Regions from separate parts of the Bradyrhizobium sp. BRP23 genome, predicted to be linked through region 3. Evidence: predicted binding sites of a transcription regulator. Region 3 holds the regulator's gene; each other region holds the start of a gene.
What was found. Region 3 encodes PhoB, which activates phosphate uptake and scavenging genes when phosphate is short. Its sites were predicted from a motif close to TGTCATNNANCTGTCAT; they were not measured.
Positions count from the first base shown of each region.

Region 1: a site for PhoB is predicted at 4,525-4,541, ahead of phnF (phosphonate metabolism transcriptional regulator PhnF). Genes of this name have one in related genera too.
Region 2: a site for PhoB is predicted at 4,173-4,189, ahead of I6F24_RS11720 (DUF465 domain-containing protein). Genes of this name have one in related genera too.

Region 1 covers NZ_JADYVW010000005.1:177,022-184,456, forward strand. Annotated here, with positions in the region: gene phnC (phosphonate ABC transporter ATP-binding protein) at 19-834, shown strand; gene phnD (phosphonate ABC transporter substrate-binding protein) at 909-1,817, shown strand; gene phnE (phosphonate ABC transporter, permease protein PhnE) at 1,885-2,772, shown strand; gene phnE (phosphonate ABC transporter, permease protein PhnE) at 2,769-3,623, shown strand; gene phnF (phosphonate metabolism transcriptional regulator PhnF) at 3,760-4,491, opposite strand; gene phnG (phosphonate C-P lyase system protein PhnG) at 4,611-5,075, shown strand; gene phnH (phosphonate C-P lyase system protein PhnH) at 5,080-5,688, shown strand; gene I6F24_RS15730 (carbon-phosphorus lyase complex subunit PhnI) at 5,693-6,796, shown strand; gene I6F24_RS15735 (alpha-D-ribose 1-methylphosphonate 5-phosphate C-P-lyase PhnJ) at 6,793-7,435, shown strand, end outside.
Region 2 covers NZ_JADYVW010000004.1:49,649-57,083, reverse strand. Annotated here, with positions in the region: gene aqpZ (aquaporin Z) at 1-630, shown strand, start outside; gene I6F24_RS11750 (5-(carboxyamino)imidazole ribonucleotide synthase) at 673-1,779, opposite strand; gene purE (5-(carboxyamino)imidazole ribonucleotide mutase) at 1,776-2,264, opposite strand; gene I6F24_RS11740 (GGDEF domain-containing protein) at 2,407-3,114, shown strand; gene I6F24_RS11735 (hypothetical protein) at 3,116-3,367, opposite strand; gene I6F24_RS11730 (hypothetical protein) at 3,390-3,608, opposite strand; gene I6F24_RS11725 (DUF465 domain-containing protein) at 3,740-3,946, opposite strand; gene I6F24_RS11720 (DUF465 domain-containing protein) at 4,277-4,459, shown strand; gene I6F24_RS11715 (NAD(P)/FAD-dependent oxidoreductase) at 4,606-5,730, opposite strand; gene I6F24_RS11710 (EAL domain-containing protein) at 5,933-7,435, shown strand, end outside.
Region 3 covers NZ_JADYVW010000010.1:104,970-112,404, reverse strand. Annotated here, with positions in the region: gene argF (ornithine carbamoyltransferase) at 1-880, opposite strand, end outside; gene I6F24_RS25815 (aspartate aminotransferase family protein) at 880-2,088, opposite strand; gene I6F24_RS25810 (GcrA family cell cycle regulator) at 2,548-3,060, shown strand; gene phoB (phosphate regulon transcriptional regulator PhoB) at 3,360-4,067, opposite strand; gene phoU (phosphate signaling complex protein PhoU) at 4,090-4,806, opposite strand; gene pstB (phosphate ABC transporter ATP-binding protein PstB) at 4,818-5,639, opposite strand; gene pstA (phosphate ABC transporter permease PstA) at 5,636-6,481, opposite strand; gene pstC (phosphate ABC transporter permease subunit PstC) at 6,486-7,435, opposite strand, start outside.

The sequences.
Region 1 (7,435 bases), on a different contig from region 3:
CTACTCTGGAGCCCCTCGATGCTGGTGGTTGAAGGCCTGACGTGTCGCTTCGGCGCGAAGGCCGCCGTGGACGATGCTTCGTTTCAAGTTTCCCCCGGCGGCTTCGTCGGGGTGATCGGGCGATCCGGCGCCGGCAAGTCGACATTGCTGCGGTCCATCAACCGCCTCACCGAGCCCTCCGAAGGCCGCATCCTGTTCGAAGGCGTCGACGTCACCGCGCTGCGCGGCAAGGAGCTGCGGCAGTGGCGTGCGCGGTCGGCGATGATTTTTCAGCAGTTCAACCTCGTGGGCCGGCTCGACGTCCTCACCAATGTGCTGATGGGGCGGCTGTCGACGGTGCCGACATGGCGGTCGCTGCTGCAGCTTTGGCCCGAAGAAGACAAGGCCATCGCGATGTCGGCGCTCGAGCAGTTCGACATGGCTGCCATCGCGGCCCAGCGCGCCGACCAGCTCTCGGGCGGTCAGCAGCAGCGCGTGGCGATCGCGCGGGCGCTGGTTCAGCAGCCCGACATTATCCTTGCCGACGAGCCGATCGCCTCGCTCGATCCCCGCAACACCAAGATCGTGATGGATGCGCTTCTGCGCATCAACAAGCATTTCGGTATCACCGTGCTCTGCAACCTGCATTCGCTCGATCTCGCCCGCAGCTATTGCGACCGCCTGATCGGCATGGCGGCCGGACGCGTGGTGTTCGACGGCGCGCCGGCGGCCTTGACCGATCATATCGCGCGCGAGCTGTACGATCTCGAGGCGAATGAAGTCATGGATGTTGCGCCCGCGGATGCATCGGTCGGCACAGCAGTTCCTGCCCTCCGCACGGTTGCCGTGGCCTGATCGCTGCTTCTTTAAATCGAGCCTAGCGCAGAGCCGGAACTCGACAGTTTCATAACCTTGAAATGGGAGACGTCATGATAGACCGTCGTACGATCGTTGCCGCTGCGGCGGCCCTAGCATTTTCAGTTTCAGCCGCTGCGGCGCAGGACTGGAAGGCGAGATATCCTGAGTTGATCTTCGCAAAAGTCCCCGACGAGAATGCCTCCGGCACCACCAACCGCTGGACGCCTTTGACGGAGTACCTGTCCCGCGAGCTTGGAACGAAGGTCACGCTGCGCATCGCCAATGACTACGCCGCGGTGATCGAAGGTCAGCGTGCAGGAAACATTCACATCGCGATGTACGGCCCGGCGTCCTACGCGCGTGCCTACATCATTGGCGCGAAGGTCGAACCGTTCGCGATCGAGGTGAACGGCGACGGCACCAAAGGCTATTACTCGGTTCTCTATGTCAAAAGCGATTCGAGCTACAAGGACGTCAAGGACCTGCAAGGCAAGAACCTCTGCCTCGTCGATCCCAATTCGACTTCCGGCAACAACGTGCCGCGTTTCGCGATGAACAAGATGGGCATCGACCCGGAAAAGTTCTTCGCCAAGGTGGTCTATTCGGGGAGCCATGAAAACGCGGTGATCGGGCTTTCCCAGGGCACCTGCGACGCGGCGTTCAACTGGTGGAACGACGAGAAGGAATCGAACCTGCTCCGGATGGAACGGAAGGGCATGGCGAAGGCCGCTGATTTCAAGATCATCATGAAGTCCGAGCAGATCGTGAACTCGCCGATGGCCTATCTCAGCAGCCTGCCTGACGACCTCAAGGCGGCGATCAAGAAAGCCGTGCTGGAAATTGCGGTGAAGGACAAGGCGGCTTTCGACAAGATCTATGAGGGGAAGCAATTGCCCTACGTCGAGGTCGACCACAAGGCGTATGAGGCCGTGATCGAACTGACCAAGTTTGTCGACAGCATTCGTAAGCAGAAATCCTGAGGGAAACGAAGGGTTGGACAAGGCGGGCAGATTGCAAGATCTGCCCGTCGGCTCTTCCGAACATCCCATGCGAACAGCAGTTCCCGAATTTCCGGAAGCCAGGCTGCGTGAGCTTGCCGATCGCTATGCGGCTGCAATTGCCGCCAAGCGCCGGCGCGTATGGCTCGGTGCCGCCGTCCTGATCGCCGTTGCCATTGCCGCGGGCTGGATGGGCGAGGTCAGTCTCGGAAATTTTGTCGAGAACTTCTGGCGCTTCCCGGCCTATTTCGTCAGCATCGCACCCAAATTTTCGTTCGCGACCGCATGGAGCGATTTGGCGGACTGGCTGTGGGGATTGCCGCGCTGGGCACGGCTTCTCGGGGATACGTTGCTGATAGCCTATATGGGCACCCTCTCGGGTGCGCTGTGCGGTTTCGCGCTTTGCTTCCTCGCCTCGGCCAATCTCGTGAAATCAGGAACGACTGTTTTCGTCACCCGGCGCGTTCTGGAGTTTTTCAGGACCGTGCCGGAGATCGTGTTTGCCCTGATCTTCGTGCTGGCCTTTGGTCTCGGGCCGCTGCCGGGCGTTCTGGCGATTGCAATCCATACCGCCGGAGCGTTGGGCAAGCAATTCGCCGAGGTTGTCGAGAACATCGACAGCAAGCCGGTCGAAGGGGTGGCGGCAAGCGGGGGCAGCTGGGTTCAGGTTGTTCGGTTCGGCGCGTTGCCTCAGGTCCTCTCGAACTTCGTGAGCTATGCCTTGCTCAGGTTCGAGATCAACGTGCGTGGCGCGGCCGTGATGGGCTTCGTCGGCGCCGGCGGGATCGGCCAGGATCTGATCGAGGCGGTTCGCAAGTTCTACTTCACCGACGTCAGCGCCATCCTGCTGCTCATCGTCCTTACCGTCATGTTGATCGACTTCCTGACGGAACGGTTGCGACACCGCCTGCTCGGGCTGGAGGGAAGCACCCGATGAGCTCCTTCAGTTTTGAAAACCGGGCCGGCATTGCCCAACGGTATCCCGACGTCTTCCGGACCGATTGGTGGCAGCGGGGAAGGATCGCAATACTCGTCGGCGGGACGGTCGGGCTGTTCCTGTTCGGGATCGTCCAGCTCGATATTCCCTTTAATCGGCTCTCCCTGGGCATGGTCAGGCTGGGCGAATTCGTCCAGCTCATGTTGCCGCCCAACCCGGGTTCTTGGGCGGAGGTTCTGAAATATCTGCATGCGCTCGGAGAGACGGTGTCGATCGCGTTTCTCGGCACCCTGGGCGGCGCGCTGCTCGCGCTGCCGGTATCCCTGCTCGCGGCGCGCAACGTGGTTGCAAACCGGATCATCCGCCTATTGACGCGTCGTGGCCTCGATACCATCCGTGGAGTCGACACTTTGATCTGGGCACTGATCTGGGTCGGCGTCGTGGGGCTGGGGCCGTTTGCCGGCATCCTGGCCGTGATCTGCAGCGATTTCGGAACGTTCGGCAAGCTGTTCTCGGAAGCGATCGAGGTCGCCGAGAAGAACCCCGCGGAAGGCGTTCGGTCATCGGGCGGCAACCATCTCCACAGCGTCCGCTTCGGATTGCTGCCGCAGGTGTTCCCGGTCTTGCTGAGCCAGGTGCTCTACTATTTCGAGTCGAATACGCGATCGGCGACGATCATCGGAATCGTTGGCGCTGGCGGCATTGGCCTTCAGCTTGCCGAACAGATCCGGGTGCTGGAATGGCAGAAGGTATCGTTTCTGATCCTGCTGATCCTGGTAACTGTATCGTCGATCGACTGGATTTCCGGCAAGCTGCGCTTCGCGATCATCGGCAAGCGGACGGTCGCCTAACGTCGTGCTGCAGTCTTATCCGTTCCGATTGGATCGGAACGGAGCTCTGATTTTTGTTTTGACGCGTTTTCTCGACGCAAATCGTTTCCACCCCGGATCAAGTCCGAGGGCAGGCTTCGCTGGAAAACGCTCTGATCTAAGCGTTCTCCACCAAAAACTCCACCCGCTCTGCCGCAAAGCGCGAGTGCTTCGTCACCAGCGGCTTGCCCATGAGATCATGGTCGGTGGCGTCGACCACCAGGATCGGCCGCCCCAGCGCCAGGTCGAGCCGTGCGGCGTCGCTCGCGTCGACGATCCCTGCGGTGATTCTCGTCGCGCCGCGGCGATAATCGCGGACGCCGAAATGCTCCAGCAGCTTCGTCATCGAGCGCGTTGCTGCGAACACGGCGCCCGCGTCCGGGAACAGGTCAGCCGAGAGCCAGGTGGTGGAAACACAGATCGGGGTGCGGTCGGCGAGGCGAATCGCCTCGATCCGCACCAGCGGCGCGCCGGTCTTCAATCCCAGCTCTCGTGCGAGCTCGCGCGTCGCAACGTCATCGGTCGCCTCGATCAGCCGGCCATGCGGTTCGCGGCCATCGGCGCCGACGATCTCGGAGAAGCGCGTGCGCGAGCGCAAGGGATAAGCGAGCTTTTGCGCCTCGACATAGGTTCCGCTGCCGCGCTCGGCGCGCACCAGGCCGCGCTCGGCGAGGGCTGCCAACGCGCGCCGCACGGTGTGGCGGTTGACGCGATAGGTTTCGGCGATCTCCATCTCGCCCGGCAATTTGTCGCCGGCCGCAAAGCGGCCGTCGGCGATGCCGCGCTCGATGCCATCGGCCACGAGGCGCCATAGCGCGACGCCCGAGGAGGCTGTGTCCTGCATGCTCATGTCGCGGGAAACCTACTCCAGAAATCACGGCATTGTCACGAAACAGTCATGGCGCGTCCGTATGAAGTTGTCTATTATCATAGACAACTTCGACGCGGCAAGTTCTGTCAAAAAGCTCGGTGGACCAGGTGACCCAGCACAACGACCAGCAAGCCCAGCGCAAGGCCGCAATGGCGGTGCTGGCGCACGCGGAGGCGGGCGAGATCGCCGCTCGCCTCCGCAACTTGTCCCTCCCGGGCCATCAGGATCTGCGCACGCCCGAGAACGGCCTCGTCATGCTGCGCGGCCGGGTCGGCGGCGACGGCGCGCCGTTCAATCTCGGCGAAGCGACGGTGTCGCGCGCCGCGGTGCGGCTTGCGAGCGGCGAGGTCGGGTTCGGCTACACGCTCGGCCGCGACGGTGAGAAGGCGCGGCTGATCGCGCTGTGCGATGCGCTGGTGCAGTCCCGCGATTTCGGCGGAGCGGTGGAGCGCGACGTTATCGCGCCGTTGCGCGAGCAGCTTATGGTCAGGCGCAAGCAGGCGGCGGCAGCGGCCGCCGCGACGAAGGTTGATTTCTACACCATGGTGCGCGGTGAGGGGTGAGATCATGACCACGATTGCGGAACTGCCGCCGGGTTTCGCCGACAAGGTGCTGTCGGCGCAATCGACCTTTCGCTCGGTCATGGACGCCATGGCGCGGCCGGGCTCGGTCCAGCGCATCGTGCCGATGGCGGGCGCGCCAGGGCCGATGATGCGAGGCACCGCCGCGATCGCGCTGACGCTGTTCGACCACGACACGCCGCTCTGGCTCGACGCACGGATGGCGGAAAGCGCGGACGTGACGAAGTGGCTGAAGTTCCACACCGGAGCGCCGGTTGTGCAGGATTCGTCGGTTGCTTCGTTCGCGCTCATCAGTGACGGCGGCGCCTTGCCTTCGTTCGAATCCTTCGCGCTCGGCACCAGCGAGTATCCGGACCGGTCGACCACGGTCATCATCCAGGTCGACAGCCTCGCCTCCGGGCGCAGCTTCGAGCTGCGCGGCCCCGGCATTGACGGGGTCGCCACGCTGCAAGCGTCGATCAAGCCGTTCGACCTGTTCGAGCGCCTGCATATCAACGAGGCGCTGTTTCCGCGCGGCATCGATGTGATGCTGGTCGCCGATAACGCCGTGGTCGCGATCCCCCGCACCACGCGCGTCGTGAGCAAGGGAAGCTAGAAGCATGTATGTCGCAGTCAAAGGCGGCGAACGCGCCATCGAGAACGCCCATCGCCTGCTCGCGCATAAGCGGCGCGGCGACCAGAGCGTTGCGGAAATCACGCTCGACCAGATCTCGGAGCAGCTCGGCCTGGCCGTCGATCGCGTCATGAGCGAAGGCTCGCTCTATGACCGCGAGCTCGCGTCGCTTGCGATCAAGCAGGCGCGCGGCGATTTGATCGAGGCGATCTTCCTGGTTCGCGCCTTCCGCGCCACGCTGCCGCGCTTCGGTGCCAGCGAGCCGGTCGACACCGGCATCATGCGGGTGCAGCGGCGGGTGTCGGCGACCTTCAAGGACATTCCCGGCGGCCAGATCCTGGGGCCGACCTTCGACTACACGCACCGCCTGCTCGATCCATCGCTCGCCCAAGGTTTTGTGCCGGAGAGGCCGGCTGCGGCCGAAGCCTCCACCGCGCCGACGCCGCGCGTGACAGACATTCTCGGGCGCGACGGGCTGATCGAATCATCGCCGGAAGCCGAGGACGGCACCAGCGTCGGCGATCTCACCCGCGAGCCGCTGAATTTCCCCGCGGACCGTGATTTGCGCCTGCAAAACCTCGCGCGCGGTGACGAAGGCTTTCTGCTCGCGATGGGCTATTCCACCCAGCGCGGCTACGGCCGCAACCATCCCTTCGTCGGCGAGATCCGCTTCGGCGAGGTCGAGGTCGAATTCGTCGCGGAAGACGTCGGCTTCGCCGTGCCGCTCGGTGCGATCGAGCTCACCGAGTGCCAGATGGTCAACCAGTTCAAGGGCTCGGCGACCGAGGCGCCGTGCTTCACCCGCGGCTATGGCCTCGCCTTCGGCCAGAGCGAACGCAAGACCATGTCGATGGCGCTGGTCGACCGCGCATTGCGCGCCCGTGAGCTCGGCGAGGAGGCGCTCGCACCGGCGCAGGACGAGGAGTTCGTGATGTCGCATTCGGACAACGTCCAGGCGACCGGCTTCGTCGAGCACCTGAAGCTGCCGCACTATGTCGACTTCCAGTCCGAGCTCGGCCTGCTCCGAAAGCTGCGTCAGGAGTTCGCCGATGCCAATACGCCCGATGCCATGAAGGAGGCCGCGGAATGAACGCGCCCGCCTACAATTTCGCCTATCTCGACGAGCAGACCAAGCGCATGATCCGCCGCGCGATCCTCAAGGCGATCGCCATCCCCGGCTATCAGGTGCCGTTCGCCAGCCGCGAAATGCCGATGCCCTATGGCTGGGGCACCGGCGGCGTGCAGGTCACCGCCGCGATCCTGGGCCCGCAGGACGTGCTGAAGGTGATCGACCAGGGCTCCGACGACACCACCAACGCGATTTCGATCCGCAAATTCTTCGCCAAGACCGCGGGCGTTGCGACCACGACGGCGACGGACGAGGCAACCGTGATCCAGACCCGTCACCGCATCCCGGAGACGGCGCTGCGTGCGAACCAGGTGCTGGTCTATCAGGTACCGATCCCCGAGCCCCTGCGCTTCCTCGAGCCACGCGAGACCGAGACGCGGCGCATGCACGCGCTGGCCGAATACGGCCTGATGCATGTGAAGCTCTACGAGGACATCGCCCGCTTCGGCCACATCGCCACCGCCTATGCCTATCCCGTGAAGGTCAACGCGCGCTACGTGATGGACCCGTCGCCGACACCGAAATTCGACAATCCCAAGATGGACAATTCCCCGGCGCTGCAATTGTTCGGCGCCGGCCGCGAGAAGCGCATCTACGCGA
Region 2 (7,435 bases), on a different contig from region 3:
CAGGTCGGGATCGGGCTGGTCGGCGTGTCCCTGGCTTTCGGATTGAGCGTCGTCACCATGGCCTACGCGATCGGCCACATCTCCGGGTGCCATCTGAATCCGGCCGTCACGGTCGGTCTCGCCGCCGGCGGCCGCTTTCCGGCCGGCCAGATCCTGCCTTATGTGATCGCCCAGGTGGCGGGCGCGATTGTCGCCGCATCGCTGCTCTATGTCATTGCGAGTGGGGCGCCCGGCTTCGACGTCAGCAAGGGCTTCGCCTCCAACGGCTATGGCGCGCATTCGCCCGGTCAGTACAGCATGATGGCCGGCTTCCTCACCGAGGTGGTGATGACCATGATGTTCCTGTTCATCATCATGGGGGCGACCCATGGGCGCGCGCCGGCGGGTTTCGCTCCGCTGGCGATCGGGCTCGCGCTGGTGATGATCCACCTCGTCAGCATTCCCGTCACCAACACCTCGGTGAACCCGGCGCGCAGCACCGGCCCGGCGTTGTTCGTCGGCGGCTGGGCGCTGTCGCAGCTGTGGCTGTTCTGGGTCGCGCCGCTGATCGGCGGCGCGCTCGGCGGGGTGATCTATCGCTGGCTCAGCGAGGAGCCCAGCGGCGTCGTTGCGGGCGTGAAGACGGCGTAGTCACAATCACCCGGCGGGATTGCAGCTCTTGCTGCGATCCCGTCACTTGTCCCGGGGCGGCCTGACTTCTGTCACGTGGCCCATCTTGCGGCCGGGGCGCGGCGCGCCCTTGCCGTAGATGTGCACGGTCGCGCCCGGCACGCTCAGCCACTTTTCGTAATCGTTGATCTCGTCGCCGATCAGGTTGGTCATGGTGACGACCTCGCCGTGGCGCACCGGCTTGCCGAGCGGCCAGCCGGCGATGGCGCGGATGTGCTGCTCGAACTGTGAGACGGAGGCGCCGTCGAGCGTCCAGTGCCCGGAATTGTGCACGCGCGGCGCGATCTCGTTGACCAGCACCTTCGGTCCGGTGCCGCCTGCCAGCACGAACATCTCGACCGCGAGCACGCCGACATAGTCGAGCGCGCTTGCGATTTTGCTCGCGATGCTGCGCGCCTCCTCGGCGAGCGCGTCAGGAATCGGCGCGGGCGCACGCGATATCTTCAGGATGTGGTCGCGGTGCTCGTTCTCGGTGACGTCGAAGCACTCGACCTCGCCCGTGGCCGCGCGCGCGGCGATCACGGAGATCTCGCGCTCGTAGGGCACGAAGGCCTCCAGGATCGCCGATTTGGTGGCGAGGCTGGTCCACACCTTCGCGATGTCGTCGCCCTCGCGGATGATGGCCTGGCCCTTGCCGTCATAGCCGAAGCGGCGGGTTTTCAGCACCGCTGGAAGGCCGATCCTGGCGATCGCCTCGCGCAGCGAGGAGACGGAGGTGACGTCGGCGTAGGCGGCAGTGCCGATCCCGAGCTTCGTCACGAAATCCTTCTCGGCGAGCCGGTCCTGGGTCGTCTCGAGGATCTTGCGGTTGGGCAGCACCGGGCGGCGCGCGTCCAATACCAGCGCGGCTGCCGCCGGCACGTTCTCGAATTCGTAGGTGATGACGTCGACATCATGCGCGAACAATTCGAGCGCCTCGACGTCGGCATATTCGGCGCAGGTCGCGTTCAGCACGACGTCGAAGGCCGGTGAATCCGGATCGGGCGAGAACACCTGGCAGCGCAGGCCGAGTCGCGCCGCGGCCATGGCAAGCATCCGGCCCAATTGTCCGCCGCCGAGGATTCCGATGGTGTCACCGGGCTTCAGCTTCACGTGCCTGGTGTCCGTCACGCCTTGTCCTCCGGCCGCTCGGCGACCGCCTCGGTCTGGGCCTTGCGCCAGGCGGCGAGGCGATCCGACAGGGCGGGGTCGGACAATGCCAGCACGGCGGCTGCCAGCAGCGCGGCATTGATCGCGCCGGCCTTGCCGATGGCGAGGGTGCCGACCGGAATGCCCGCGGGCATCTGGACGATCGAATAGAGCGAATCGACGCCCCTGAGCGTCTTGGATTCGACGGGAACACCAAACACCGGGAGTTCCGTCAGCGCCGCCGCCATGCCGGGCAGATGGGCCGCGCCACCGGCGCCGGCGATGATAATCTTGTAGCCTGCGGCCTTGGCACCCTTGGCGAATGCGAACAGCCGGTCGGGCGTGCGGTGGGCCGAGACGATGCGGCTGTCGGCAGCAATGCCGAGCGCGTCAAGCGTGTCGGCGGCGTGCCGCATCGTGTCCCAGTCCGACTGGCTTCCCATGATGATGGCGATCGGCGCGGTCATGACGTCAATTGTGCCCAGAAAAACAGAGAGATAGGCCAGATTAATGATTCCGGCCGGCGGCTCGCAAGGCGGTGGCAAGGAGAAGGGAATCCACTATCCTGTCTTGGTGAATCCCCGCAAGCCTTCATTGAGCACGATGCCCATGAAGAAACCGAAAAGGGCGAGCCCTGCGAAGGCCAGAAAGGGCCGGAACATGAGCGCCGCCCGATCCAAAGCCGTTTCGAGCCGCGCGGCCAAACCGGCCTTGCGCAGAGCGCCGGCTGCCGATGACGGCAAGGCGATCATCCGCGGCCTCAGGAGCAAGCTCAAGGCGGCCCTGCTGCGGATCTCGGAGCTCGAGGCGGCCGCCGATACCGATTTCCTGCTCGGGATTCCCAACCGGCGCGGTTTCGAGCGCGAGCTCGCGCGCGCCATCGCCTATATGAAGCGCTACCGCGCCAGCGGGGCGCTGATCGTGCTCGACGTCGATCGGCTGAAGCCGATCAACGATTCCTTCGGTCATGCCGCCGGCGATGAGGTGCTCAAGGCGATTGTCGCCACGCTGACGCGACAGATCCGCGCCTCCGACGTGGTCGGCCGGCTCGGGGGCGACGAGTTCGCGCTGCTGCTCTGGAATCTCAGCGAGACCGATGCGAAGGTCAAGGCTGCGGCCTTGGAGCAGGCGATCGACGAATTGTCATTCGTTTTTCGCGGCCAGCACGTGGCCGCGGGCGCCTCGGCCGGCGTCGCGCTGCTCGGTCCGCAATCCGCTGCAGGCCGCGCCCTGGAGGATGCGGATGCCGCCATGTATGTGCGCAAGGCGAGCCGCCGGCACGAGCCGCGGATCAGGCTGGTCGGCGGCGAGCGCTAGTCTAGAGGGTGGCAAGATCTTCCGGCACGTTGCCGAACTTGCGCAGCAGCGTCGCGTCGCCGAATTCGCCGGTCATGGGATCGCCGCTGCGGCTGAACGCGATCGCGCCGATATGGCCGGCGCCGCGCGCCAGCATCTCTGCGCGTCGCAGCGCCGCCGTCGAGGACTGACACTCCTCTGCAGCGCCTGCGACGGGTGATCCGTCGTCATCGATCAAGAAGGGCATTGCAACGTAATAGGTCACATCCGACATGGCGTTGCTCCAAGGTTGAAGATTATGCGGCGCTGCTCTTGCTCCGCATCTTGCTGCGCGAGATCTCCGGAATGCAGCCGGCTGAAATCGCCGCCTGCAATTCCTCCAGCTCGGCTTCCAGATATTCGTTGGCCATGATCAGCGCCTTGATGGTGCTGCGCAGATTGCCGTCGCACATCGCGATCGCCTGATCGCAGGCCTGTTCGTAATGGCTGTTGTCGAAAAGGGCGGTTGCCGACATCTGCGTTGTCCTCGTGTGTTGTCCTTGAGCGTTCTCTGAGGTGTTGGGGCGCCCGCGAATGTTCCTATTTTGTTCTTATTGAGTCAAGCGGATTCGGAAGCGGCGGGGCGCCGCGCAAGACCGGCTCACGGTCAGGCGATGATGTCGGGGGTGATCTGGTCTTCGATGAACGCGATGCGGTCGCGCAACAACAGCTTGCGCTTCTTCAGGCGCTGTAACCGCAACAGGTCGGGGGCGGGCGATTGATGCAATGCATCGATCGCCGCATCGAGATCTCGGTGTTCCTGCTGCAACCGGGTGAGCTCGGCTTCGAGCTCACGCTCATCTTCATTGGTCATGTCTGCGGTGGCCGAAAACCGATAGGCGTGAGATCCGGGCTGTGGATGCCCTGTGGAAATTATCGTCCTTGCGCCGCGTGATCGCAAGCGATCTGCGATCCCTCGTCCCCGATCTCCAGCAACATATTTCTGCAGGGAGCTGCGGCGGTGCGTCGGCGTATTGATATCATGGATTTTTCCGGCGTGGTTCCCTTAGTCACGCTTCGTTACATATGAACTTTCAAAAATGACGCTGCAACGACGGATACCCATCGACAGGACGAATCGGTGATGTAGACTTGGTTGTCCGGATCGAATCCTAAAGGTTCAACCCTACCGAGGAGGTTTCGAATGACAATTCAGGCACATCTCGTTGAATTGGAACGGAAGCACAAACTTCTCGAAAACGAATTGCACGAAGCTCTCGTGCACCTTTCAACAGACGACCTGCAAATTGTTGAGTTGAAGCGCCGGAAGTTGATGGTCAAGGACCAGATCGAGCGTCTGAAGCAATCTGGCGACACGCTCCACTAGTAACCCCCGTGACAGTGTAGAGTTGATCACGTCCTTCACGCAGGGATGAGAGCATCCGTGCTCATCCCTGCTGCAAGGTGTGTACCGTGCAACACGGTTGTGCGGCGCTCACTCTTGCTTGGACCCGTGGCTCTCGACGCGCACACTTATCCGCTTCTCGAAACACTGTCGATATCTGCGAGCTCGGCGACGTGATCGGCGATCGCGAGCGAGGACGTCAGTCCCGGCGATTCGATGCCGAACAGATTGATCAGGCCTGCAACGCCGTGATCGCGCGGGCCCTGCATCAAGAAATCCTGCGTGGCCACGGCCGGCGGCACGATCTTCGGGCGGATGCCCGAATAGCTCGGCATCAGCGCGCCGTCAGGCAGCGTCGGCCAGTATTTGCGGATCGCGGGATAGAAGCGCTCGGCGCGTGACGGATCGACCTCGTAGTCGATCGTCTCGATCCATTCGACGTCAGGCCCGAAGCGCGCCTGTCCTGCCATGTCCAGCGTCAGGTGCACGCCCAGGCCGCCGGGCTCGGGCACCGGATAGATCAGGCGCGAGAACGGCGCCCTGGCGTTGCAGCTGAAGTAGTTTCCCTTGGCGAGATAGGCCGGCGGAATCCGGTCCAGCGGCATGCCGTCGATGCTGCGCGCCACATGCGTTGCCGACAGCCCCGCGGCGTTGACGAGGAGGCTGCATTGCAGCGTCATCGGTGCCTCGCCGCCGGCATCGATCTCGATGAGGCCGGCCGCCGCCTTGGCACGGATCAGCGGGGTGTGAAACGCGAAAGCTGCGCCGGCGTCCTCGGCTTCGCCGCGCAGCGAGAGCATGTAGGAATGGCTGTCGATGATGCCCGTCGACGGTGACAGCAGCGCGGCGTCGCAGGCGAGCGCCGGCTCCAGCGCGCGTGCGGCCTCGCCCGAGAGCAGCTGCATGTCGAGCACGCCGTTGGCCTCGGCATGCGCCTTGATCGATTGCAGCTTCTCGGTCTCCTTCGGGCTGGTCGCGACGATCAGCTTGCCGCAATTTTTGTGCGGGATGCCGCGCTCGGCGCAGTAGCGGTACAGCGCGTGCTTGCCTGCCACGCACATGCGCGCCATCCAGCTCCCGGCCCGGTAGTAGATGCCGGCATGGATCACCTCGCTGTTGCGCGAGGAGGTGACGGTGCCGATCGCCTCGGCTTCCTCCAGCACGATCACCTCGCGCCCGGCCTGGGCGAGCTTCCGGGCCACCGCGAGCCCGACCACGCCGGCTCCGATGACGACGCAATCGACCCTATCCATGGTTGTGCAGGAGACCAGTTGGAAGCACCGGTGGCGCACGGTCCGGATGCGGCGGCGCAGGCGGGGCTTCCGTTAAGAAGTCGTTTATCATGTCAGGGCAATTGCCGCATTTTATGTCACATTATTCTGTTGTGCCCACAGGCGTTTACCCGATCCAAACCCGCGAGGCCAGACAATCCGACGTTGAAATCGCGGGTGGCTGATGGCTGAGAAGAACTGGCACGTGGGCAGCACGCTTTCGATTGCTGTGCACGCCCTCCTATGCCTGGCCGTTACGGGCGCGCCTGCGCGCGCCTTTGCGGCATCGGACAGCCTTGCCGTTCCGGGCGATCCCACCAGGCTTGATCCCGGCGTGATCTGGGAAGCCCTCATCGCGGGCATCGTGGTCTGCTCGTTCCTCGCCGCGATCGGGCTGTGGATCCATTCCTCGCTGCGCCGGTCCAGCCGTTTGCAGCTGCGTCGCAACGCCTTCATCTCCTCCGCCATGAACAACCTCAACCAGGGCGTGGTGATGACGGATGCGCAGCGCCGCGTCATCTTCTGCAATGACCGCTATCTAGAGATCTATGGCCTGACGCGATCCGACCTCCGGCCCAACATGACCGGTTGCGACATCCTGAGGCTGCGCCGCGAGCGCGGAGTGCTCGGCGTCACCGATGACGAATTTTACCAAAAGGCATCGAGCGCCAATGGCCTGACCACGGAACTGCCGGACGGACGGGCTATCCTGGTGAAGTATTTCGTGTTGCCGAACGGCGGCTCGGTGGCGACCCATCTCGACGTCACCGAGCAGCGCAACCTGTCGCGGCAGCTCGCCTCCACCAAGCAGTTCCTGGAATCGGTGCTCGATCATGTGCCGGCCTGCGTGGCGGCCAAGAACATCGAGGACGGCTGCTACATCTTCGCCAACAGCGCCTATGAGAAGTTCTGGGGATTGTCGCGGGACTTCGCCGTCGGCAGGAATGCACGGGAGCTGTTTGCGTCGGCCTCGGCGGCCAGCATCGAGGCCGCTGACCAGGCCGCGCTCAATTCGCCCGATGGCCAGCACCGCAATGAGTTCGAGGTGGATCGTGCCGGCGCGCGGCGCATGGTCGCCTCGATCCGGATCGTGGTCCGCAACGAGAGCAACAAGCCCGAATTTCTGCTCATCCTGTTCGAGGACATCACCGACCGCCGCTCGCTGTCGCAGGAGCTGGAGAGCACCAAGAAGTTCCTCGAGCTCGTGGTCGACAACATCCCGGTTGCGCTGATCGTGGAGCAGGTCAAGGACGGCCGCTATCTGCTCGCCAACCGCAGCGCGGAGACGATCCTCAACCGCAGGCGCGAGGAAGCCACCGGACTGACCGCGTCCGACATCTTCAACGCCAAGGAAGCCAAGCTGATCGTCGCGCGCGACGAGGCCGCGATCAAGAAGCGCGGGATGATCACCGAGGAGCATCCGATCTCCACCAAGGGCGGCCTGCGGCTGTTCCTGACCCGCCGCGCCACTGTGGTCAACGATGCCGGCGAGCCGCAATATCTGATCAAGACCCACGAGGATGTCACCGACCGCCGGCAGACCGAGTCGCGCATGGCGCACATGGCCTATCACGACGGCCTCACCGATCTGCCGAATCGCGCCGCCTTCCTGCAGGCTCTGACCCAGATGATCGAGGCTTGCGAGGGCACCGGCGAGGAGTTCGCCGTGCTCTGCGTCGACCTCGAC
Region 3 (7,435 bases):
TTTCGGCCTCGTCGAACACGACCGATTGCGGCCCGTCGATCACCTCGTCGGTGACCTCCTCGCCGCGATGGGCCGGCAGGCAATGCATGAACAATGCGTCCGCCTTGGCCAGCGACATCAGCTTGGCATTGACCTGGTAGGGCTTGAGCACGTTGTGGCGGTGCTCGCCCTCCTTGTCGCCCATCGACACCCAAGTGTCGGTGACGACGCAATCGGCGCCGCGCACGGCGGCTTCCGGATCGGTGCCGAGCACGATCGGCGCGCCCGTCGCCTTGATCCAGTCGCGCATGGCCTTTTTCGGTGCGAGCTCCGGCGGCGTTGCGACATTGAGCTGGAATTTGAAGCGCTCGGCGGCATGGGCCCAGGACGCCAGCACGTTGTTGTCGTCGCCGGTCCAGGCCACCGTCTTGCCCTCGATCGGGCCGCGATGTTCCTCATAGGTCATGAGGTCGGCCATCACCTGGCAGGGATGCGAACGCCGCGTCAGGCCGTTGATGACGGGCACGGTGGCGTTGGCCGCAAGCTCCAGCAGCGCATCATGGTTGAGGATGCGGATCATGATGGCGTCGACATAGCGCGACAGAACCCGCGCGGTGTCGGCGATGGTCTCGCCGCGGCCGAGCTGCATCTCGGCGCCGGTGAGCATGATCGCCTCGCCGCCGAGCTGGCGCATGCCGACGTCGAACGAGACGCGGGTGCGGGTCGAGGGACGCTCGAAGATCATCGCCAGCGTCTTGCCCTCGAGCGGCCTGACCGGCTGCTGCGCCTTCTGCTTCGCCTTCATGGCGGAAGAGGCGGCGAGCATGCTCTTGAGCTCCGAGAGCGGCAGCTCGTTGATGTCCAGGAAGTGCTTGGGAGCTTTGTTGGGCGTCGTGCTCATCAGCTTGCCGCCCGCTTGGTCTGGCTGGAGGAGATCGCAGCGCAGGCGCGCTCTAACCGGCCGACGCTGTCCTCGATCTCCGCTTCCGTGACGATCAGGGGCGGCAGGAAGCGCACGACATTGTCGCCGGCCCCGACGGTGAGCAGCTTTTCGGCGCGCAGCGCCGCGACGAGATCGCCCGAGGGCACCACGGCCTTGATGCCGATCAGCAGGCCCTCGCCGCGCACCTCGCTGACGATTTCGGGATGACGATCGATCACGGAGGCGAGCTTCTGCTTGAGCAGCAGCGACATCTTCTGCACGTGGTCGAAGAAGCCGGGCTTGAGCATGACATCGAGCACGGCGTTGGCAGCCGAGATCGCGAGCGGATTGCCGCCGAAGGTGGAGCCGTGCGAGCCGGGCCCCATGCCGGCCGCCGCGTCCGCGGTCGCCAGCACCGCGCCGATCGGAAAGCCGCCGCCGAGCGCCTTGGCGAGCGACATCACATCCGGTGTGACGCCGGTGCGCTTGTAGGCAAAGAGCTCGCCGGTGCGGCCCATGCCGGTCTGCACCTCGTCGAAGGCGAGCAACAGGCCGCGCTCGTTACAGAGTTCGCGCAGCGCCCTCAGGAAGGTGTGAGGTGCAGAACGAACGCCACCCTCGCCCTGGATCGGCTCGATGAGAATGCCGGCGGTGTGCGGACCAATCGCCTTCTTCACGGCGTCGAGGTCGCCGTGCGGCACCTGATCGAAGCCGTCCATCGGCGGACCGAAGCCCTCGAGATATTTCGCAGAGCCGGTGGCGGCGAGCGTCGCCAGCGTGCGGCCATGGAAGGCACCCTCGAAGGTGATCATGCGGTAACGTTCCGGATGCCCCTTGGAGAAGTGATGGTGGCGCACCAGCTTGATCACGCCTTCCAGCGCCTCGGCGCCGGAATTGCAGAAGAACACGAAGTCCGCAAAGCTCTCATTGCAGAGGCGGCTTGCGAGCTTCTCGCCGTCAGGGCTCTGGAACAGGTTCGACATGTGCCAGAGCTTGGTCGCCTGCTCCTGCAACGCCTTGACCAGCGCGGGATGGACATGGCCGAGCGCATTCACCGCGACACCCGAGGTGAAATCGAGATAGCGATCGCCGTTGGTCGCGATCAGCCAGCAGCCTTCGCCGCGCTCGAAACCGAGGTCGGCCCTGGCGAAAACGGGGAGCAAATGCGGCGCTGCGCTGTTAGTCATGACGTCACTTGAATGTTGCGGACGGTGTGAGACATGCATTGCGCGACGCACCATCGACCGGCCCCGGAAAACGAAACGTGCCGCCTTTTAAGGGCGGCACGTGGCACTATCTTATGCCTGGCAAGACGGGTGTCAATGCCGCCCGGAAAGCCTCGCGAAACGCTGATTCCGTAGTCTTGCGGTGCCGATTTTGCGGGTTTTTCACCACGGAACATGTGGAAGCGAGTCGGCGGACTCTTGCGCGGGAGTCACGCCATATTGTAGCGTTTGGACTGTCAGATACGACATCTCGTGCAGCAGTTCTGATCCCAGAAGTCCTCATGTACCGGCGTAAACGTTCGGGCGTCTTGAGCGCGCCCGGCGAGCCTTAAGGGATTCTGACGGCACGGGTTTTTCAAGGCTAAAGCATTCGCTGCGAAGGCCCCAGGATGGCAGGCGCGCAGCGAGGGAAAGGGTGCAATGACGGTTTTGACCTGGTCCGATGATCGCGTCGAGCAGCTGAAGAAGCTCTGGGAGGCCGGACTTTCGGCCAGCCAGATCGCGGCGGAGCTCGGCAATGTGACCCGCAATGCCGTGATCGGCAAGGTGCACCGGCTCGGCCTGTCCGGCCGCGCCAAGAGCCCTTCATCGGCAGCGCCGCGGCCGCGCAAGGCACGGCCCGCGCAGCATATGATGCGGGTGACCCGCCCCGTCGCGCGCGGCAACACCGCGTTGGCGCAGGCCTTCGAGGTCGAGTTGGAAGCCGAGCCGGTTACCTACGACAACGTGGTGCCGATGAGCCAGCGGCTGTCGCTGCTGGAATTGAACGAGGCGACCTGCCACTGGCCGGTCGGCGATCCCTCGAGCCCGGATTTCTTCTTCTGCGGCGGCAAGGCGCTCTCCGGCCTGCCCTATTGTGCCCAGCATTCGCGCGTGGCCTATCAGCCCGCAGCGGATCGCCGTCGCGCAGCACCGAAACCGGGCACGCGGTGAGCTTGCGGAATTCCCTGATCGCCAAGCTTTGATCGCCAAGCTTGATCGCCAAGACTGCAGCCGTCATACGATGACGGCTCCCAATCGCCCGGTGTCATCCCCGCGAATGCGGGATCCGTAACCGCGGGGCGCAATCGTTGCGCGAGATGGTCACTCCGAGTCTTCGCCAAACCACGTCCTGTGGCTAATCGCGAAGAGCGCAAGCGCTCGCGCTGAGATCCCGGGCTCACGCTGCGCGCGCCCCGGGATGACGGCCGAGATCGGCGCCGCAGTTCGCCAAACCAGCTGTCGCTGGCGCCTTACGTCTGCTCAGCCTTCGCGAAGCGATCGTCCAGCGCGTAGCCGGCGCCGCGGACGGTGCGGATCGGGTCCTGCTCGCGGCCAAGATTGAGCAGCTTGCGCAGGCGGCCGATATGGACGTCGACGGTGCGCTCGTCGATGTAGATGTCGCGGCCCCAGACGCTGTCGAGCAGCTGCTCGCGCGAGAACACGCGGCCGGGATGCTCCAGGAAGAACTCCAGCAGGCGATATTCGGTCGGACCGAGATCGATCGGCCGGCCCGAGCGCGCCACGCGGCGCTTGTCGCGGTCGAGCTCGATATCGCCATAGGCGAGCACGGTGGCGAGGCGCTCGGGACTCGCACGCCTGAGCAGGCCCTTCACGCGCGCAAGCAGCTCCGGCACCGAGAACGGCTTGACGATATAATCATCCGCGCCGGTCGCGAGCCCGCGCACCCGTTCGCTCTCCTCGCCGCGCGCGGTGAGCATGATGATCGGCAGCTGCTTGGTCTCGGGGCGGGTCCGAAGCCGCCGGCACAGCTCGATGCCTGACAGGCCCGGCAGCATCCAGTCGAGCACGATCAGATCGGGAATGTGCTCCTTGAGGCGGGTGTCGGCGTCATCGCCGCGCATCACCGTCTCGACGTCATAGCCGTCGCCTTCGAGGTTGTAGCGAAGAAGCTCGGTGAGAGCTTCCTCGTCCTCAACCACCATAATGCGTGCGCCCATGTGGTCGTAGCTCCTTAAGTCGTCAGGTGTTCGGCACCGTCGTGGCGAAGGTCGTCATGTCGCCCTTCGGCCGCTTGTCGGTGATCGCCTGGCCCTCGATCATGTAGAACACGGTCTCGGCGATGTTGGTGGCGTGGTCGCCGATCCGCTCGATGTTCTTGGCACAGAACATCAGGTGGATGCAGAACGAGATGTTGCGCGGATCCTCCATCATGTAGGTGAGGAGCTCGCGGAACAGCGAGGTGCAGATGGCGTCGACTTCTTCGTCGCCCTTCCACACCGCCATCGCCGCCGGCAGGTCGTGCGCGGCATAGGCGTCCAGCACCGACTTGACCTGCTGCTGCACGAGGTCGGTCATGTGCTCCAGGCCGCGGAACAGCTTGAGCGGATGGAAATCCGTCTCCAGCGCCGCGACGCGCTTGCCCATGTTCTTGGCGAGATCGCCGATGCGCTCGAGATCGGTCGCAACGCGCATCGCGCCGACGATCTCGCGCAGGTCGACGGCCATCGGCTGGCGGCGGGCGATGGTGAGCACGGCGCGCTCCTCGATGCGCTTCTGCAGCGCGTCGAGCTCGACGTCGGTGGCGACGACGCGCTGGCCGAGCGCGACGTCGCGGCGGATCAGCGCGTCGACGGAATCGACGATCATGCGCTCGGCGATGCCGCCCATCTCGGCGACCAGGCGGGTGAGCTCCTGAAGGTCGCTGTCGAAAGCCTTTACGGTATGTTCAGAACCCATGTTCCGTCTCCTCAGCCGAACCGGCCGGTGATGTAATCCTGCGTGCGCCGATCGCTCGGCGACGTGAAGATCTTGCTGGTGTCGTCGAACTCGATCAACTCGCCGAGATACATGAAGGCGGTCTTGTCGGAAACGCGCGCCGCCTGCTGCATGTTGTGGGTGACGATCGCGATCGTGTAGTTCTCGGACAATTCCTGGATCAGCTCCTCGACCTTGGCGGTCGAGATCGGGTCGAGCGCCGAGCAGGGCTCGTCAAACAGGATCACCTCGGGCCGCACCGCGACGGTGCGGGCGATGCAGAGGCGCTGCTGCTGGCCGCCGGAGAGCGACAGGCCGGAGGCATTGAGCTTGTCCTTGACCTCGTTCCACAGCGCGCCACCACGCAGCGCCTTCTCGACGCGGTCGTCCATCTCGGACTTGGAGATCTTCTCATAGAGACGAATGCCGAAGGCGATGTTCTCGTAGATCGTCATCGGGAACGGCGTCGGCTTCTGGAACACCATGCCGACCCGGGCGCGGAGCAGGTTGAGGTCGAGCTTGGGGTCGAGGATGTTGGTATGGTCGAGTAACAGCTGACCGTCGGCGCGCTGGCCCGGATAGAGGTCGTACATCCGGTTGAAGATGCGCAGCAGGGTGGACTTGCCGCAGCCGGACGGGCCGATGAACGCCGTGACGCGGTTGGTGCCGAGCGCCAGGTTGATGTTCTTCAGCGCGTGGTGGTCGCCGTAGTAGAAGTTGAGGTTGCGCGCCGTGACCTTGGCGGGCGCCTCGGGCAGGGGCTGCGAGCCGGGATGAACGGACGGTGCGCTGACGGAAACAGACATTTCACTCATTTTGCAGTCCTCTCGGCGCCAAGGATGCGCGCGCCAATGTTAAGGGCAAGCACGGTCAGGGTGATCAACAGCGCACCGCTCCAGGCGAGTTGCTTCCAATACTCGTAGGGGCTCTGCACGAAGTTGTTGATGGTGACAGGCAGGTTCGCCATCGTCTTGTTCAGGCCGAGGCTGAAGAACTGGTTCGACAGTGCCGTGAACAACAGCGGCGCGGTCTCGCCGGCGACGCGGGCGGTCGCCAGCAGCACGCCGGTGATGAGGCCGGAGCGCGCGGCACGATAGGCGATGCGCTTGATCACCAGCGAGCGCGGCAGGCCGAGCGCGCTGGCAGCTTCGCGCAACGGATTCGGCACCAGCAGTAGCATGTCTTCGGTGGTGCGCACGACGACCGGGATCACGATGACGGCAAGCGCCAGCGCGCCCGCAATCGCCGAGAAGCCGCGCATCGGCACCACCACCGCGCCATAGATGAAGAGGCCGATGATGATCGAGGGTGCCGACAGGAGAATGTCGTTGATGAAGCGGATCACCGAGGTCAGCTTGTCGTTGCGGCCGTACTCGGCGAGATAGGTGCCGGCGAACAGGCCGAGCGGCGCGCCGATGCCGACGCCGATCACGGTCATGATCAACGAGCCGACGATGGCGTTGCGCAGGCCGCCCTCGGTCGATCCGGGCGGCGGCGTGTCAGCTGTGAAGACCTGGAGGTTGAGCCCGGCCAGGCCGTTGTAGAGCAGCGTGACCAGGATCAGCGCGAGCCAGGTGACGCCGAAGGCGGCGGCTGCGATGCAGAGGCCGCGAATGACGATGTCCCAGCGGCGGCGGCGCGAATAGATCGGGTTCATGGCTTCACTTCCCGGCCTTGGTTTCGAGGCGCAGCAGCATCAAACGGGCGGCAGCGAGCACGAAGAACGTCAGCACGAACAGCAGGAGGCCGAGCAGGATCAGGCCGGACTGGTGCAGGCCGTCGCTCTCGGCAAATTCGGAGGCGATCGCCGCCGAAATCGTCGTGCCCGGCGCGAAGATCGACGAGGAGATCCGGAACGAGTTGCCGATGATGAAGGTCACCGCCATGGTCTCGCCGAGCGCCCGGCCCAGCGCCAGCATGACGCCGCCGATGATGCCGACGCGGGTGTAGGGGATCACCACGCTGCGGACGACCTCCCAGGTGGTGCAGCCGACGCCGTAGGCGGCTTCCTTCAGCACCGGCGGCACCGTCTTGAACACGTCGACCGAAATCGAGGTGATGAAGGGCAGCACCATGATGGCGAGGATCAGCGCGGCGTTGAACAGGCTGAGATAGGACGGGGGCCCTGCGAAGATCGCGCCCAGCACGGGGACGCCGTCGAACACCCTGATCATGAAAGGCTGGAAGGTGTTGGCCAGGAACGGGCCGAGCACGAAGAAGCCCCACATGCCGTAGATGATCGAGGGGATGCCGGCGAGCAGCTCAACCGCCATGCCGATCGGGCGCCGCAGCCATTGCGGGCAGAGCTCGGTGAGGAAGATCGCAATGCCCAGACCGACGGGAATGGCGATCAGCATCGCGATGAAGGAGGTGACGAGCGTGCCGTAGATCGGCCCGAGCGCGCCGAGCACCGGCGGATCGGCCGAGGGCGCCCAGCGCTGCGTCCACAGGAAGGAGATGCCGAACTCCTGGATCGCCGGGAAGGCGCCGACGATCAGCGAGATGATGATGCCGCCGAGGATCAGCAGCACCGAGATCGCGGACAACCGCGTGATCCAGTAGAAGGTGACGTCGCCGAGCTTGAACGCGCTCAAGGCCTTGGCGCGATCAT